Regions from separate parts of the Streptomyces sp. NBC_00203 genome, predicted to be linked through region 2. Evidence: riboswitches for the same ligand, from Rfam matches in the RefSeq annotation. Region 2 holds a riboswitch; each other region holds the start of a gene.
The links. Region 2 has a riboswitch for cobalamin ahead of OG975_RS11065 (cobalamin biosynthesis protein). Riboswitches for the same ligand answer to the same signal wherever they lie in the genome.
Positions count from the first base shown of each region.

Region 1: another riboswitch for cobalamin. It lies ahead of OG975_RS04570 (CbtB-domain containing protein); the one in region 2 lies ahead of OG975_RS11065 (cobalamin biosynthesis protein).
Region 3: another riboswitch for cobalamin. It lies ahead of OG975_RS17040 (HoxN/HupN/NixA family nickel/cobalt transporter); the one in region 2 lies ahead of OG975_RS11065 (cobalamin biosynthesis protein).
Region 4: another riboswitch for cobalamin. It lies ahead of OG975_RS14480 (prenyltransferase/squalene oxidase repeat-containing protein); the one in region 2 lies ahead of OG975_RS11065 (cobalamin biosynthesis protein).

Region 1 is NZ_CP108126.1:945,439-949,033, reverse strand. It holds gene OG975_RS04580 (nuclear transport factor 2 family protein) at 1-292, shown strand, start outside; gene OG975_RS04575 (histidine phosphatase family protein) at 321-899, opposite strand; cobalamin riboswitch at 1,000-1,164, shown strand; gene OG975_RS04570 (CbtB-domain containing protein) at 1,201-1,422, shown strand; gene OG975_RS04565 (CbtA family protein) at 1,448-2,212, shown strand; gene OG975_RS04560 (TetR/AcrR family transcriptional regulator C-terminal domain-containing protein) at 2,264-2,917, opposite strand; gene OG975_RS04555 (alpha/beta fold hydrolase) at 2,914-3,595, opposite strand, start outside.
Region 2 is NZ_CP108126.1:2,392,299-2,395,893, forward strand. It holds gene OG975_RS11055 (anion permease) at 1-1,240, shown strand, start outside; gene OG975_RS11060 (hypothetical protein) at 1,261-1,476, shown strand; cobalamin riboswitch at 1,765-1,906, shown strand; gene OG975_RS11065 (cobalamin biosynthesis protein) at 2,025-2,981, shown strand; gene OG975_RS11070 (cobyric acid synthase) at 2,978-3,595, shown strand, end outside.
Region 3 is NZ_CP108126.1:3,780,525-3,784,119, forward strand. It holds gene OG975_RS17025 (Cys-Gln thioester bond-forming surface protein) at 1-763, shown strand, start outside; gene OG975_RS17030 (winged helix-turn-helix domain-containing protein) at 935-1,294, opposite strand; gene OG975_RS17035 (hypothetical protein) at 1,289-1,447, shown strand; cobalamin riboswitch at 1,472-1,699, shown strand; gene OG975_RS17040 (HoxN/HupN/NixA family nickel/cobalt transporter) at 1,727-2,830, shown strand; gene OG975_RS17045 (YcnI family protein) at 2,859-3,595, opposite strand, start outside.
Region 4 is NZ_CP108126.1:3,182,213-3,185,807, forward strand. It holds gene OG975_RS14470 (PP2C family protein-serine/threonine phosphatase) at 1-665, shown strand, start outside; gene OG975_RS14475 (phosphotransferase family protein) at 759-1,418, opposite strand; cobalamin riboswitch at 1,501-1,651, shown strand; gene OG975_RS14480 (prenyltransferase/squalene oxidase repeat-containing protein) at 1,757-3,007, shown strand; partial or broken gene OG975_RS14485 (SCO2322 family protein) at 3,037-3,595, shown strand, end outside.

The DNA.
Region 1 (3,595 bases), 1.4 Mb from region 2:
CTACCCGGGCAAGGCCATCACCGCGGCCATCCTGCGCGGCGTCTCCCGTGTCTTCACCGACTTCCGGTACGTACGCGAGATCGCCGGCGCCGACGGCCGGGACCACGCGCTGGTCTTCGAGGCGAAGGTGGGCGACAAGCAGCTCACCGGCTGCGACTTCCTGCACTTCGACGAGGACGGCCGGATCGACGACTTCATGGTCATGGTCCGCCCACTGAAGGCGGCCCAGGCGCTCTCCGAGGCGATGGGGGCGCAGTTCGAGCGGATCTCGCGGGAGGCGGCGGGCGCGTGAGGGACGACGCGCCCTGATGGCGTACGGGTCAGCCCGGCTCCCCGAGCGGGCGTCCCGCGCGAACGTTCCAGCGACCCGCGCGGCCGCTGAACTCCGTGGCGGTCAGCGGTGGCACGTCGACGCGCCAGAAGGCCGACTCCGGCGCCCCCAACACCCGTACCACCAAAGCCCGTACGACCTCCGGCTCCACCACGGCGACGGTTCGCCCGGTGACCTCGGAGGCCGTGTCCAGCCAGCCCGCCACCCGGTCGCAGAACGCCCGCACCGACTCCCCGTCGTGCGGCGCGGATCCGGGATCGGCCAGCCACTGTGCCACCGCCTCCGGCTCCTTCGCGCTCACCTCGTCGAGGGTCGCCCCGCGCCAGCGGCCCACGTCCACCCCCGCCAACTCCGGTGCGTCCTCAGGGGTGTCGAGGCCGAGCGCGCCCGCGGTCTCCCGGCACCGCACGGTGGGGGAGACCCACGGCCGGGCCGCGGCCGGAACACTGCCCGCGGCCGCCCGCGCGAGCCGCAGCCCCGAGGCATCGACCGGACATCCGTCGTCGAAGCGGGCCTCGCGCAGTGCCTCGCTGATCGCCGCTGAGATCAGGATCACTCGGCTCGTCATACACATCCACTTTCCTGTGCGAAACCCTTGTGCGGTACGGGAACCGGCCACGCGGCCGGGCGAGGGGCGCACGCCGTGCTCCTCATGCGCCCTTGGCCGAATCCCCGCCACGCGGTACGGTCTCGTCGATATTGACGACGGTTCGGCGGAAGTCCGGTGGAAATCCGGCACGGTCGCGCCACTGTAAGCCCATCAAGAACCACTCCCGCCAGGGGTGGTGAAGGTCGAGCAAGTCAGACCCGCGGCCGTCGTCCTGTGCACCACCACGATGGGACGCGAGTTCCCCAGGAGGTTCTGCCCCATGGCGCAGTCCGTCGCTCAGCCGACCGTTACCCCCACCGCCGTTCCCGCGAAGCTGCCGATCGGCGCGATCGCCCCCTGGGCGGTCTTCTTCGGCATCCTGATGCTGGTCCTGCTCTACTTCGTCGGCGCCGAACAGGGCGCCACCTCCCTCGTGTCCGGCGAGAACGTGCACGAGTGGGTGCACGACGCCCGCCACCTCCTCGGCTTCCCCTGCCACTGACGCCGAAGAGGAAACGTACGAGCTCATGAATTCCGCAACTGTCAGAAACCTCCTGGTGCGTGGCATGCTCGCGGGTCTCGCCGCGGGCCTGCTCGCCCTGGTCGTCGCCTACTTCCTGGGTGAGCCGCGCGTGGACTCGGCGATCGCCTACGAGGAGGCGCACTCGCACGAGCACGGCATGGAGATCGTCTCCCGCACGATGCAGTCCACCGGCGGTCTGGCCACCGGTGTCCTCGTCTACGGGGTCTCGTTCGGCGGGATCGCCGCCCTCGCGTACTGCTTCGCGCTGGGCCGGATCGGCCGGTTCGGGCCGCGCGCCAGCGCGCTCCTGCTGTCGGCGGCGGGCCTGCTCGCCGTCTACGTCGTGCCGTTCCTGAAGTACCCGGCCAACCCGCCGTCCGTCGGCGACCCCGACACCATCGGCAGGCGCACGACCCTGTACTTCCTGATGATGGTGCTCAGCGTGCTGCTCGCCGTCGCCACGGTCATCCTGGGCAAGCGCCTCGCGCCGCGCCTGGGCAACTGGAACGCGACGCTCGCGGCGGGCGCGTTCTTCGTCCTCGCCATCGGCCTCGCGTACGCGTTCCTGCCGGCCGTCAACGAGGTCCCGAAGGACTTCTCCGCCAGCCTGCTCTGGCAGTTCCGCCTCGCGGCCCTGGCCATCCAGCTGACCCTGTGGACCGCCTTCGGTCTCGTCTTCGGGGTGCTGGCGGAGCGGGTACTGGCTCCACGACCGGCCACCGTGCGGGAGAAGGAGCCCGCCGCGGAGGCAACTCCCGTCGCTCACTGAGTGGTTGAAGAAGGGCGGTCCCGGTCCTCGGCCTGGGGCCGCCCTTCTCGTTCAGATCAGCCGCTCGAAGCCGTCCAGCATCGCCGTGAGGCCGACGTCGAAGTGTTCGTCGATCTCCGTGTCGTCGGCCGCGCGGGCGAGGACGTTGTACGCGGGCGACTCGGGCGCGGGCTTCTTGCTGCGGCTCTGCGAACCGAGCCGCACCACCGCCAGGCTCAGCGCGTGCCCGATGGTGAACTCGCGCAGACAGCGAGCGATCTGCAGGGCGTGGGTCGGGGTGAAGCCCCTGGCCTGAAGCAGCTCGATGATCCGTACGCCCGTGTCGATCGACGCACGCGAGCGCACCGGACGGGTCGCGAAGACCGAGACCGCCTGCGGATGGCGGAGCAGCGTGTCGCGCAGCCGCAGGCAGTACTGCTCGGCGACCGCCCGCCAAGTGCCGTCCCAGGGCAGCGAGTCGACGTCGAGCTCGTCGAAGAGCGCCTCCGCGATGCCGTCGAACAGCTCCTCCTGGTCCCGGAAATAGCGGTACACCGCCATCGGGTCGACCCCGAGCCCCGCGCCGAGCTTGCGCATCGAGAAGTTGCCGAGGCCGTTGGCGTCGATCAGGGCCAGTGCGGCGGCGGCGATGTACGTCCGGTTCAGCGCCGGTCTGACGCGCGGGGACGGCCGTGTGTCCGCCGCGCTGCCCTTGTCGGTCTTCATGAGGAGAGTTGGTCCAGAATCGTGGTCAGCCGCTGGGTGAATTCCTCCGGAAGCTGCTGGTAGACCGTGTGGCCTCCGGGGAACTCCTCGCATGCTACGCCGAGCAGTTCGCCGAGGACGTGAGCGGGACGGTAGTAGGGGCGCCCTTCGCTGTCGCGGCCCGTGGCGAGGCGCCAGGGGATACCGGCGTTCCGCAGAGCCTGGAGATCGGGCTGGTACGCGAAGCAGAACTCGGGCAGCTCCCGCTCGATCAGCAGGGCGGAGTTGCCCAGGATGCGGGACATGGTGTCCGGCTCGCGTCCGGTGACGCGGCGCACGGAGCCGCCGGTGGCCAGCAGGAAGCGCGAGGTCGCGGCGATCACCGCCTGGCCCCGCGGGGACACGAACATCCGTGGCGGCTCGGGCATCGTCATCGCTCCGAAAGCCGCCGCCGCCCGCAGCGGTCCCTTCTCCCGGCCGAGCCGCTCGATGTCCTCGATGGCCAGGCGTTCGGGGCTGTCCGCGGGCAGCAACTGCACGAGCGGCGGCTCGTGCGCGACCGCGCCGAGCAGGCGCTGCGCGTGACGTGCCAGCAGTTCCAGCACGATGATCGCGGCGCTGCTGGTGCCGAAGACATGGGCCCGGTCGATGCCGTAGTGGTCCAGGACCGCGATCACGTCGTCCGCCTGCCGGGCCACG
Region 2 (3,595 bases):
GGAACACATCACGCTCCTCCTCGGAATCGTGATCGTCACCGCTCTCGTGTTCGATTTCACGAACGGTTTCCACGACACCGCCAACGCGATGGCCACCACCATCTCGACCGGCGCGCTCAAGCCCAAGGTCGCGGTGGCCATGTCCGCCGTGCTCAACCTTGTCGGCGCCTTCCTCTCGGTGGAGGTCGCCAACACGATCTCCAAAGGCCTCGTCGACGAATCCGGCATCCAGCCCGAAGTGATCTTCGCGGCGCTTGTCGGTGCCATCCTCTGGAATCTGCTGACGTGGCTCGTCGGCCTCCCGTCCAGCTCCTCGCACGCCCTCATGGGCGGCCTGGTCGGCGCCACCATCGCCTCCGCCGGCACCGGCGCGGTGCACGGGGACGTCCTGGTCGGCAAGGTGCTGCTGCCCGCCGTCGCGGCCCCCATAGTCGCGGGCATAGCCGCGATGCTCGCCACGCGGCTGTCGTACAGGCTCAGCAAGAACGCCGACACCAAGGCCACCGCGAAGGGCTACCGCGCCGGCCAGATCGCCTCCGCCGGCCTGGTCTCGCTGGCCCACGGCACCAACGACGCCCAGAAGACGATGGGCATCATCACCCTGGCCCTGATCGCCGGTGGCGCCATCGCCCCCGACGCCGATCCGCCGGTCTGGGTGATCCTCTCCGCCGGTCTCGCCATCGCGCTCGGCACCTACCTGGGCGGCTGGCGCATCATCCGCACGATGGGCAAGGGCCTGACCGACCTCCAGCCGCAGCAGGGCTTCGCCGCCCAGACCAGCGCGGCCACGGTCATCCTGGCCTCCTCCCACATCGGCTTCTCCCTCTCCACCACGCACTCGGTCTCCGGTTCCGTGATGGGCGCCGGCCTCGGCCGCAAGGGCGGCGTGGTCCGCTGGTCCACCGCCACCCGGATGTTCATCGCCTGGGGTCTGACGCTGCCGGCCGCCGCGCTGGTCGGCGCGGGCGCCGAGTGGGTCACCGGCCTCGGCGACTGGGGCACCGCGCTCGTCGCCGTCTTCCTGGTCGCCTCCAGCGCCGCGATCTGGCGGATCTCGCGCCGCGAGGTGGTCGACGCCACCAACGTCAACGAGACCGAGGAGCCCGCCGGTGTGGTGACCACGGCCATCGCCGCCGTGACCCCGCCGCCGGCCGGCAGCCTCACCGATGACCTCACGGCCACCATTCCGGCTCCCGCCGAGACCGCGGCGAACCCGTCGGCTCCGTCGGCCATGGCCTGAGACCCAAAGGAAGAAACAGCATGAACATCGACTGGGCAGCCCTCGGGTCCGTCATCGGAGTGAGCCTCGGAGTGACCGTGGCCCTCGTCGGCCTCTTCACCCTCGGCGTCGTCGGCCTCTCCAAGAAGGAGTCGGCCCAGGGCGGTTCGGCCGCCGCGGCGGCCACGGGCGCGTACGTCTGCTTCGCGGCCTGCGCCGCGGCGGTGGCGTACGGCATCTCCCTGATCATCGCCTGAAGCATCCGGCCGATCGTGGTCCGAGCACCGCACGTTCCTCTCTGAGGACCGCACGACCCTTGCCGCCCTGCTCATCGGTCACCTTTCCTGGTGACGGTGAGCGGGGCGGTTCTTTTTCCGCGTCGGCGGACATTTCGGATGCCTACACTCCGTGATCATCAGCGCATCCGTGGACTGCCGCTCCCCACAGGGGAATTCGGCACAAGTCGGTCTCGGCGGGCAGGCCGGGGTGGTGGCGGTGTGGGTCTCAGCACACTCCCCCGTCGCAGGTCAACAGCAAGTTGACGGGTCTTCCAACCCCGTGGTGGACTGCCCGAGCCAAGTACGGCGGCATGAGAGGAAGCCGGTGTGAGTCCGGCGCGGTCCCGCCACTGTCACCGGGGAAGAAAGTCCCCGGGAGCCAGGAACTCTCACCGCCGGTCTCGTCGAACCAGGGCGTGGACACCCTGAGTGAGGACATATCGCCATGCGCGGCTGCCCAAGTGCCCTGCCAACGACGCGAGTGATGCGAACGACGGTCGTGCCCGACCCGACGGTCGGCTGAACCGATGCGTGCCGATCGCGTCTTCGCGTACGGCGCCACCGCCGGCCTCCTCGGCGACCTGCTGCTCGGCGACCCTCGCCGGGGGCATCCGGTCGCCGCGTTCGGGCGGGCCGCGGGAGCCGTGGAGCGGGTGTTGTGGCGGGACCACCGCGGGTGGGGCGCGCTGCACACCGCCGTGTGCGTGGGCGGTGCCGCAGGGCTGGCGGCGCTCGCGAGCCATTCCGTACGTTCCTCTCGTACCGCCTCCATCGCGCTGACCGCCGCCGCCACTTGGGCCGTCGTCGGGGGGACCTCCCTCGGGCGCGAGGCCCGCGCGATCGGCGACGCGCTCGCGGCCGGCGATGTCGAGGTGGCCCGGGAGCGGCTGCCCCATCTGTGCGGGCGGGATCCCCAGGCGCTGGACGCCCACGGGATCGCTCGGGCCGTCGTCGAGTCCGTCGCCGAGAACACCTCCGACGCGGTGGTGGGGGCGCTGGTGTGGGGCGCTGTGGGCGGCGTACCCGGGCTTGTCGCCTTCCGTGCCGTGAACACGCTCGACGCCATGGTCGGGCACAAGTCCCCCAAGTACCGGCGGTACGGGTGGGCTTCCGCACGCCTGGACGATGTGGCCGGGTGGCCGGGGGCCCGGCTGACCGCCGTGCTCGCGAGCGCGGCCGGAAGTGATCCGCGGGGTGCCGTACGCGCCTGGCGTGCCGACGCCCGTAAGCATCCGAGCCCCAACGCCGGGCCTGTGGAGGCCTCGTTCGCGGGGGCGCTCGGGGTGCGGCTCGGCGGGACTCTCGCGTACGGGGGGCGGGTCGAGCACCGGCCCGTACTCAACGGCACCGGGCGCGCCGTCCAAGTCGACGACATCGAGCGGGCCGTACGGCTGTCGCGGCGTGTGAGCTGGCTCGCCCTCGGCGTGAGTGCCGCCGGGCGACTGCTCTCCCAGAGACTTCTCGCGAAGGGGCGTACCTCATGAGTGGCGGAGCGAGCGGCGGAACGGGCGGCGGACTCCTCGTCGCCGGGACCACCTCCGACGCCGGCAAGAGCGTCGTCACCGCCGGGATCTGCCGGTGGCTGGTGCGGCAGGGCGTCAAGGTCGCGCCCTTCAAGGCGCAGAACATGTCGCTGAACTCGTTCGTGACGCGCGAGGGCGCCGAGATCGGGCGCGCGCAGGCCATGCAGGCGCAGGCCGCGCGCGTCGAGCCCACCGCGCTGATGAATCCCGTGCTGCTCAAGCCGGGGAGCGACCGCAGCAGTCAGGTCGTCCTCATGGGCAAGCCCGTGGGTGAGATGACCGCGCGCGGCTATCACGGCGGGCGCCAGGAGGCCCTTCTGGGGACCGTGCTGGACTGCCTCGCCGAGTTGCGGGGCACGTATGACGCGGTGATCTGTGAGGGGGCCGGGAGTCCTGCCGAGATCAATCTGCGGCGGACGGACATCGTGAACATGGGGATCGCGCGCAACGCGCGGCTGCCCGTGCTCGTCGTCGGCGACATCGACCGCGGGGGCGTGTTCGCCTCGTTCTTCGGGACGGTCGCGCTGCTGTCGCGCGAGGACCAGGAGTTCGTCGCCGGGTTCCTCGTCAACAAG
Region 3 (3,595 bases), 1.4 Mb from region 2:
GCTCGGCCCCGTCACGGTGCACACCAACGCGGGCAGTGTGACGGTGACGCCGCCCGCGGACTCCGCCGCCAGTGGGGTGAAGATCGTCGACAAGAACGGCAAGGCGATCACCTCCGCCACCGACGGCAGCCGGCTCTACTTCGACGTGCCGAAGGACAGCGCGGACGGTTCGGCCGCGCTGACCGTACAGGCGTCCACGACCGTGCCGGTCGGCCGCGCCTTCACCTCGGAGACCCACAGCCAGACACAGATCCTCGCGGGCTCCAGCGAGTCGACGGTCTCCGCCGCGGCGACCGCCAACTGGGCGGAGAAGGGCGCGATACCGGCCCTGTCCGCCGAGAAGAACTGCACCAAGGGCGGCGTCGACATCACGGCGGCCAACGAGGGCGACGAGGCGTTCACCTTCGAGCTGATGGACGTCGAGCACACCATCGCTGCGGGCAAGTCCCAGACGGTGACCATTCCGCTGCAGGAGGACCAGGCGTACGACTTCACGATCGACGGTCCGAACGGCTTCACCGAGCGGTTCAAGGGCGTCCTCGACTGCAAGACCCAGGGCGGCGCGAACGACATCTCGACCCAGACGGTCAGTGAGCCGAGCCCGGCGACGGTGGGCGGCACCTCCGGCGGGGGCACCGACCTCGCCGAGACCGGCGGCTCCAGCGCGACCCCGGTCATCGCGGGCGTGGCCATCGCCCTGGTCGTGATCGGCGGCGCGGCGGTGTTCTTCGTCCGCAGGAAGAACGCGCCGACGCAGGACTGAGCAACACGGCACCTTGGCAACTCAACAGTGAGTGACCGCACCACGGTGACTCCGTGAGCCCGCGGCCCCGGCCCGCCTCCCAGGCGTTCGGGGCCGCACCCTTGTCCGGATGGCCCTGTCCGGATGCCTTGTCCAGATCCCCTTTTCGATCCCGGTGCGCCCGGGAGCGGCTCAGCCGGCGCCGGACGCGCAGTGTTCGAGCAGTTCGGCGGTCGGACCGTCGGTCACCCGATAGCGCACGACCCGCCCGTCCTTGTCGCCCTCGACCACCCCCGCGGTGCGGAGCAGACGCAGGGCCTGGGACACGGCGGCGTCGTTCATGCCGGTCGCGATTGCGAGGTCGGAGACGGCGAGAGGGCCCGCCCGGTGGAGGGCCAGGAGCAGGGCGAGGCGACGCGGGTCGGCGAGGAGGGAGAAGCGGTCGGCCCAGGTGCGTACGTGCCCGGGCTCACCGATGGCGGCGACGGCGTCGCAGACCCGGTGGCCGTCGATGGTCCGGCGGTCGGCCCGCTCGGCGGGGACGAGATGCATGGGGCCATCTTCGCAGGCGACCCCGGGACGCACGCCGCCGTCTCCCCGCCCGTCTCCGATTCCCATTTTGTCTCCGTCTCCGTCTCCGTCTCCGTGTTCGCCTCGGTCTCCGTCTCGGTCTCCGGAACGGCCAGCGCGAGCAGCCGTATGTGATCTTCAATACCTGCGTAGCTGTGCAGCTTTGCAGGAGACCCCGGCCACGCCTACGGTTGGCGGGCCGTGGTGTTCGGGAAGACCGGTGACGGCCCCTCAGGGGCCCAGACCGGAGCGGCCCTCGCCACTGTGATCGGGGAGTTCCCGTCCCGTGCCGCCTTCGGGTGGCGCCACTGGCCGCGAGGCCGGGAAGGCAGGGCCGGGCGCGTGCACCCGTCAGCCAGGAGACCGGCCGCGGCATCTCACGAAGTGATCCACGAGGTGCTGGAGCGTGACCGCATGACCCTGCCCACGCAGTCGTCCCCATCCGCAGCCGGCTTCCGCTGGCGGCGCGAGGACACCGTGCGGACCGGTGTACTCCTGGCCGTGATCGCGGCGCTGCACGTCGTCGCGTTCGGCATCCTGTTCCTACTCGTGGTGCCGGAGCACTACGAGGTCGGCTCCAAGGCGTTCGGCATCGGCCTGGGCGTCACCGCCTACACCCTGGGCATGCGGCACGCCTTCGACGCGGACCACATCGCCGCGATCGACAACACCACGCGCAAACTGATGGCCGACGGCAAGCGGCCGGTGTCGGTGGGCTTCTGGTTCGCGCTCGGGCACTCCAGTGTGGTGGTCATCCTCGCCGCGCTCATCGCCGGAGGCACCCAGCTGGCCGGGCGGATCATGAACGAGGGGTCCAGTACGCACCAGGTGCTCGGTGTCATGGGTACGACGATCTCCGGGTCGTTCCTCTACCTCATCGCCGCGCTCAACCTCGTCGCGCTCATCGGGATCCTGCGGGTCTTCCGGGCGATGCGGGCCGGTACGTACGACGAGGCCGAGCTCGAACAGCACCTGGATTCCCGGGGGTTCATGAACCGGATCCTCGGCCGCTTCACGAAGTCCATCACGCGGCCCGGGCAGATGTTCCCGCTGGGCTTCCTCTTCGGCCTCGGCTTCGACACCGCCACCGAGGTCACGCTGATGGTGATGGCGGGCAGCGGTGCGGCGGCCGGGCTGCCCTGGTACGCGATCCTCTGCCTGCCGCTGCTGTTCGCGGCGGGGATGAGCCTGTTCGACACGCTGGACGGCACGTTCATGAACTTCGCCTACCAGTGGGCCTTCTCCAACCCGGTACGCAAGGTCTTCTACAACCTCACCATCACTGGCCTGTCCATCGCGGTGGCCTTCTTCATCGGCACGATCGAGCTGGTGGGCGTGCTGCACGACAAGCTCGACCTGCGCGACGCGGTGACCGGCTGGATCGCGGGGCTCGACATGGACAACGTCGGCTACATCATCGTCGGCCTGTTCGTGGTCGTCTGGGCCGCGGCCGTGGCGTACTGGCGGCTGGCCAAGGTCGAGCAGCGGTGGGCAGTCCGCCCCGCCGGCGGGAGTTGAGACCGGCGGGGCGGCAGCCGCGTATCGGCTAGGAGCGGGCGCTACGGCCGCGAGCGAGGGCGAATCCGGCCGCGGCCAGACCGAGGACGCCGACGATCAGTCCGGCGATGCCCAGACCCCGGGCCGTCGAGTCGCTGCTCGACGCCGAGCTCTTGGCCGCGGCAGCCGGAGACGAGCCCGAACGGGACGCCGTACCCGAGCCCGACGACGAGTCCGAGGTGGAAGCCTCGTCGGAACCGTCCTCCCCCGCATCCTTGGCGGTAAGCGTGAGCACCGGCGCCGGGTTCTCCGGCTCCTCGCCGCCCTTCGGCGTCTCCTCGATCCAGCGGGCGACATTGCCGTCCGAGTAGGTCTGCAGCGTCTTGAAGCTCAACTCGTCGGTGTTGTCCGGGAGCTGACCGAAGGCGACGTCGAAGTCCTGGTACTCGCCGTGGCGGATCCTGCCGCCGGTCCAGGTGATCTCGGAGACGGCGTCGGTGATGGTGCCGTCGTCCGTCTTGATGGGCGTCTTGAGCTTGGTGGTCGTCACCTTCGCGGTCCAGCCCGCCTGGGGCGTGACCAGGACGCCCAGGACCGGATGGTCGGTGGGCAGGAAGACCTGCACCTTGGTGGTGCTGGCGGTGTCCTCCTCGTTGGGGACGCGGAAGGTCAGGACTCCGTCCGTGGCGCCCTTGGCGTAGCTCTCGGGGTGGACCGTCACATGCGCGAAGGCCGCGCCCGCGGCGGTCAGGACTCCGACCGTGGTGAGGGCGGCGACAAGGCCGG
Region 4 (3,595 bases), 790 kb from region 2:
GCGGCACTCAGGTGTCCACCCGCTACCACTGCGCCGCCCGCGAGTCGACGGTCGGCGGCGACCTGTACGACGTGGCGGTGACACCGTACGGGCTGCGCGTGCTCGTCGGCGACGTACGCGGTCACGGCCTCGACGCCCTCCGGCTGACCGCCGACACCATCGCCGGCTTCCGCGAACTCGCCTACACGGCACCCGACTTGACGACCCTCGTCGGCAGTCTCGACGCTCGCCTCACCCCGGAGCTGGGCCCCGAGGACTTCGTCACCGCCGTGCTCGCCGAGTTCGCGCCCGGCGAGGTCCGGCTGGTCAACTGCGGCCACCCGGCACCACTGCGCTCCGGCCACCGCATCGAACTCCTCGAACCCCTGGTTCCCACGCCCCCGTTGGGACTGCGCCCCGTCCCGCGCCAGTACCGCGTACGACTCCAGCCCGGCGACCGGCTCCTCCTCTACACCGACGGCCTGACCGAGGCCCGCGACCCGGAGGGCGCCCCCTTCCCCCTCCTCGGCGAGGCCGCGCTCGCCCTGCGCGAACCCCTCCCCGACGAGGCCCTGCACGCCCTGTACACCCGCCTGATCAACCACACCGGCACAGCACTCGCCGACGACCTCGCCCTGGTCCTGTGCCAGCCGGTGGAGACGACCGTGCCGGTACGCGTGCCGTGAAGCACAGCTCTGCTCTGCTCTGCTCTGATCTGCTCTGCTCCTGCTCCTGCTCCTGCTCCTGCTCCTGCTCCTGCTCCGTGAAGCCGAAGCAGCCTAGGAGTGCAGCAGCGTACGGATCAGTTCCTCGGCGTCGCCCAGGAGTTGGACCTCGCGCACGCTCATGGTCGGATTGACGGCGCGCCGGGCCCTCGCCTCCGCCAGCCCGTCCTCCGTCATGTACGCCGCGTTGCCGTCGAGCATCGCGGCGAGCGTCTCGTGCGCCACCTCCGCGTGTGGCTCGTCCCCGACGGCCACCTGGGCGAGGATCACGGCGGACGTACCCCAGTCCAGGCCGGGCGGGCCCTCCTCGGCGTTGGCCCAGTCGATGACCTTCGGGCCGTCCGGGGTGAGCATCACGTTGTCGGGGTGCAGGTCCAGGTGCAGGACGCGGACGGCGGGGTCGGCGGAGACCCGGGCGGGCACGGCGTGCAGGGTGCGCAGCAGCCGGGCGAGGGTGAGGCCGGCCTCCTCGGCGGAGAACAGTCCCGCGCCGAACGCCTCCAGCATGGTCGGCCCGGACAGCCGCTCCATCACCAGGTCGGTCCGGGTCGCCGCCCGCACGCCCGGCACCGGATAGCCGTGCCCTCGTACGTGTTCCATGACCGCGGCCTCGGCGGTGGCGTCGCCCCATCCTTCGCGGTCCCGGCGCAGGACCCACGCCTCGTCGATCTCGTAGACGTCCGCGGAACGCCCCGAGCCGAGCAGTTTCCCCATACGTCCCGCTCCCCGCCCTGTTCCCCGCCCTGTTCGCATGCGCCGAACCTAGCCGTACGCACACCCGGCCTCACAGGCGGCTCTCAGGGGCTTCCCTACGGGCCGGTAGAGTGAGCGCGTCGTCATCACACCCGTACGGGGGGAAGCCGGTGCAAATCCGGCGCTGACCCGCAACCGTGAATCACCTGCCAGGTGGTGAGCCGGATCGCCTCGCCCGGGACGTGACCGGCTCGTGCCGTCGGCAGCCCGCCGACGGCCGGCACCGTCGAGGTATACGGAGCCGGAGCCGCTCGGGCCAAGTCTGCGCCCGGTGCTGCCCGGCTCCCCAGGGGAGAGTCATGATTGTTCGCCGCAGCGCCGCGGTACTGGCCGCCACCGCCGTGATCGGCACGGCCTTCGCACCGGCCGCCCTCGCGGCGGACTCGTCCCCGTCCCCCTCCGCGTCCCAGGCGATCCCGTCGGGCCTGTACGGCTCCACCGACCCCACCTACGACGGTGTCTGGCGGCAGTCACTCGCGCTGCTCGCCCAGGACACCGTGGGCGTCAAGCCCGCGGCGAAGGCCGTCGACTGGCTGACCGGGCAGCAGTGTGCGAGCGGGGCGTTCGCGCCGTACCGCGCCGACGCGACCGCGAAGTGCGACGCCAAGACGATGGTCGACACGAACAACACGGCCGCCGCCGTGCAGGCCCTGGCCGCACTCGGCGGGCACGACACCGAGACGGGCAAGGCCGTGGCATGGCTGAAGTCCGTGCAGAACAAGGACGGCGGCTGGGGGTACGTCGCGGGCGGGGCCAGCGACGCCAACTCGACGTCCGTGGTGATCGGCGCGCTCGCGGCGGCCGGGGAGAAGCCCGCGAACGTCTCCCAGGGCGGCAAGTCGCCGTACGACGCACTCGTGACGCTGTCCATCGCGTGCGAGGGCGAGGGCAGCGGCGGCGGGTTCGCGTTCCAGCCCGACAAGAAGGGCAAGCTGGCGGCGAACGCGGACGCCACGGCGGCCGCGGTCCTCGGCTCCCTCGGCAAGGGGTTCGTGACGACGCACGGGAAGACCTCGACGTCCGGTTATGTGTGCGGCGCCACGGAGAAGCTCACGCCGGCGGAGGCTGCCCGCAACGGCGCCTCCTACCTCTCCAACGCCCTCAACGGCACCCCGTACCTGAAGTCGGCGATGCCCGGCGCCAAGGACCAGCCCGACTACGGAAACACCGCCGACGCGGTCGTCGCGCTCGCCTCCGACGGCTGGACCGAGGACACCCAGAAGCCCCTCGCCTGGCTGGAGAAGAACTACGGCGCCTGGGCGGCGAAGGCCGGACCGGCCGCGTACGCCCAGCTGATCTTCGCCGCCCACGCCACCGGCACCGACCCGCGCGACTTCGGCGGCGCGGACCTCGTCAAGCAGCTCGGCGCGACCGGTCCGGCGACGGACGCGTCCGACCACTCGGCCGCCGCGAGCGACGAGAAGAAGGACGAGAAGAAGAAGGACGACGACAAGGGACTCGGCGTCTGGTGGATCGTCGGCGTCGGTCTCGTCGCGGGCATCGGCATCGGCTTCCTGATCAGCGGCCGCAACAAGAAGCAGCAGCTGTGATACGCCGCCGTCGGACGCCCGCGCCGGCCCTGGCTCCGAGTCGTGCCGTGACCCTGAGTCTTGCCTTGGCCCTGCTGCTCCTCGTACTCGGCGGGGCGGGGCAGGCCCAGGCGGTCGGCTACCGCTACTGGTCCTTCTGGGACCTGACCGGCGGGAAGTGGACGTACGCCACCCAGGGCCCGTCCACCGCGCGGCCGTCCGACGGCGACGTCGAGGGCTTCCGCTTCGCGATCAGCGAGGACTCCCAGCACGCCGTACAGCCGCGCGGAAACCGGGACTTCGCCTCGATCTGCGCCAAGACGCCCGCCCAGCAGGGCAAGAAGCGCGTGGCCCTGGTCATCGACTTCGGTACGCCCACGGACGCACCGTCCGGCGAAACCCCGCCCACCCCGCGCACGGCCTGCGCGAGCGTCCCCTCGGACGCCCGCGCACGGCCTGCGCGAGCGTCCCCTCGGACGCGACCACGGCCGAAGCCCTGGCCTCGGTCGCGAAGCCCCTCCGCTACGACACCAACGCCCTCCTGTGCGCCATTGCCGGCTACCCCCAGACAGGCTGCGGCGACCAGGTGACCAAGCCGACGAATGCCAC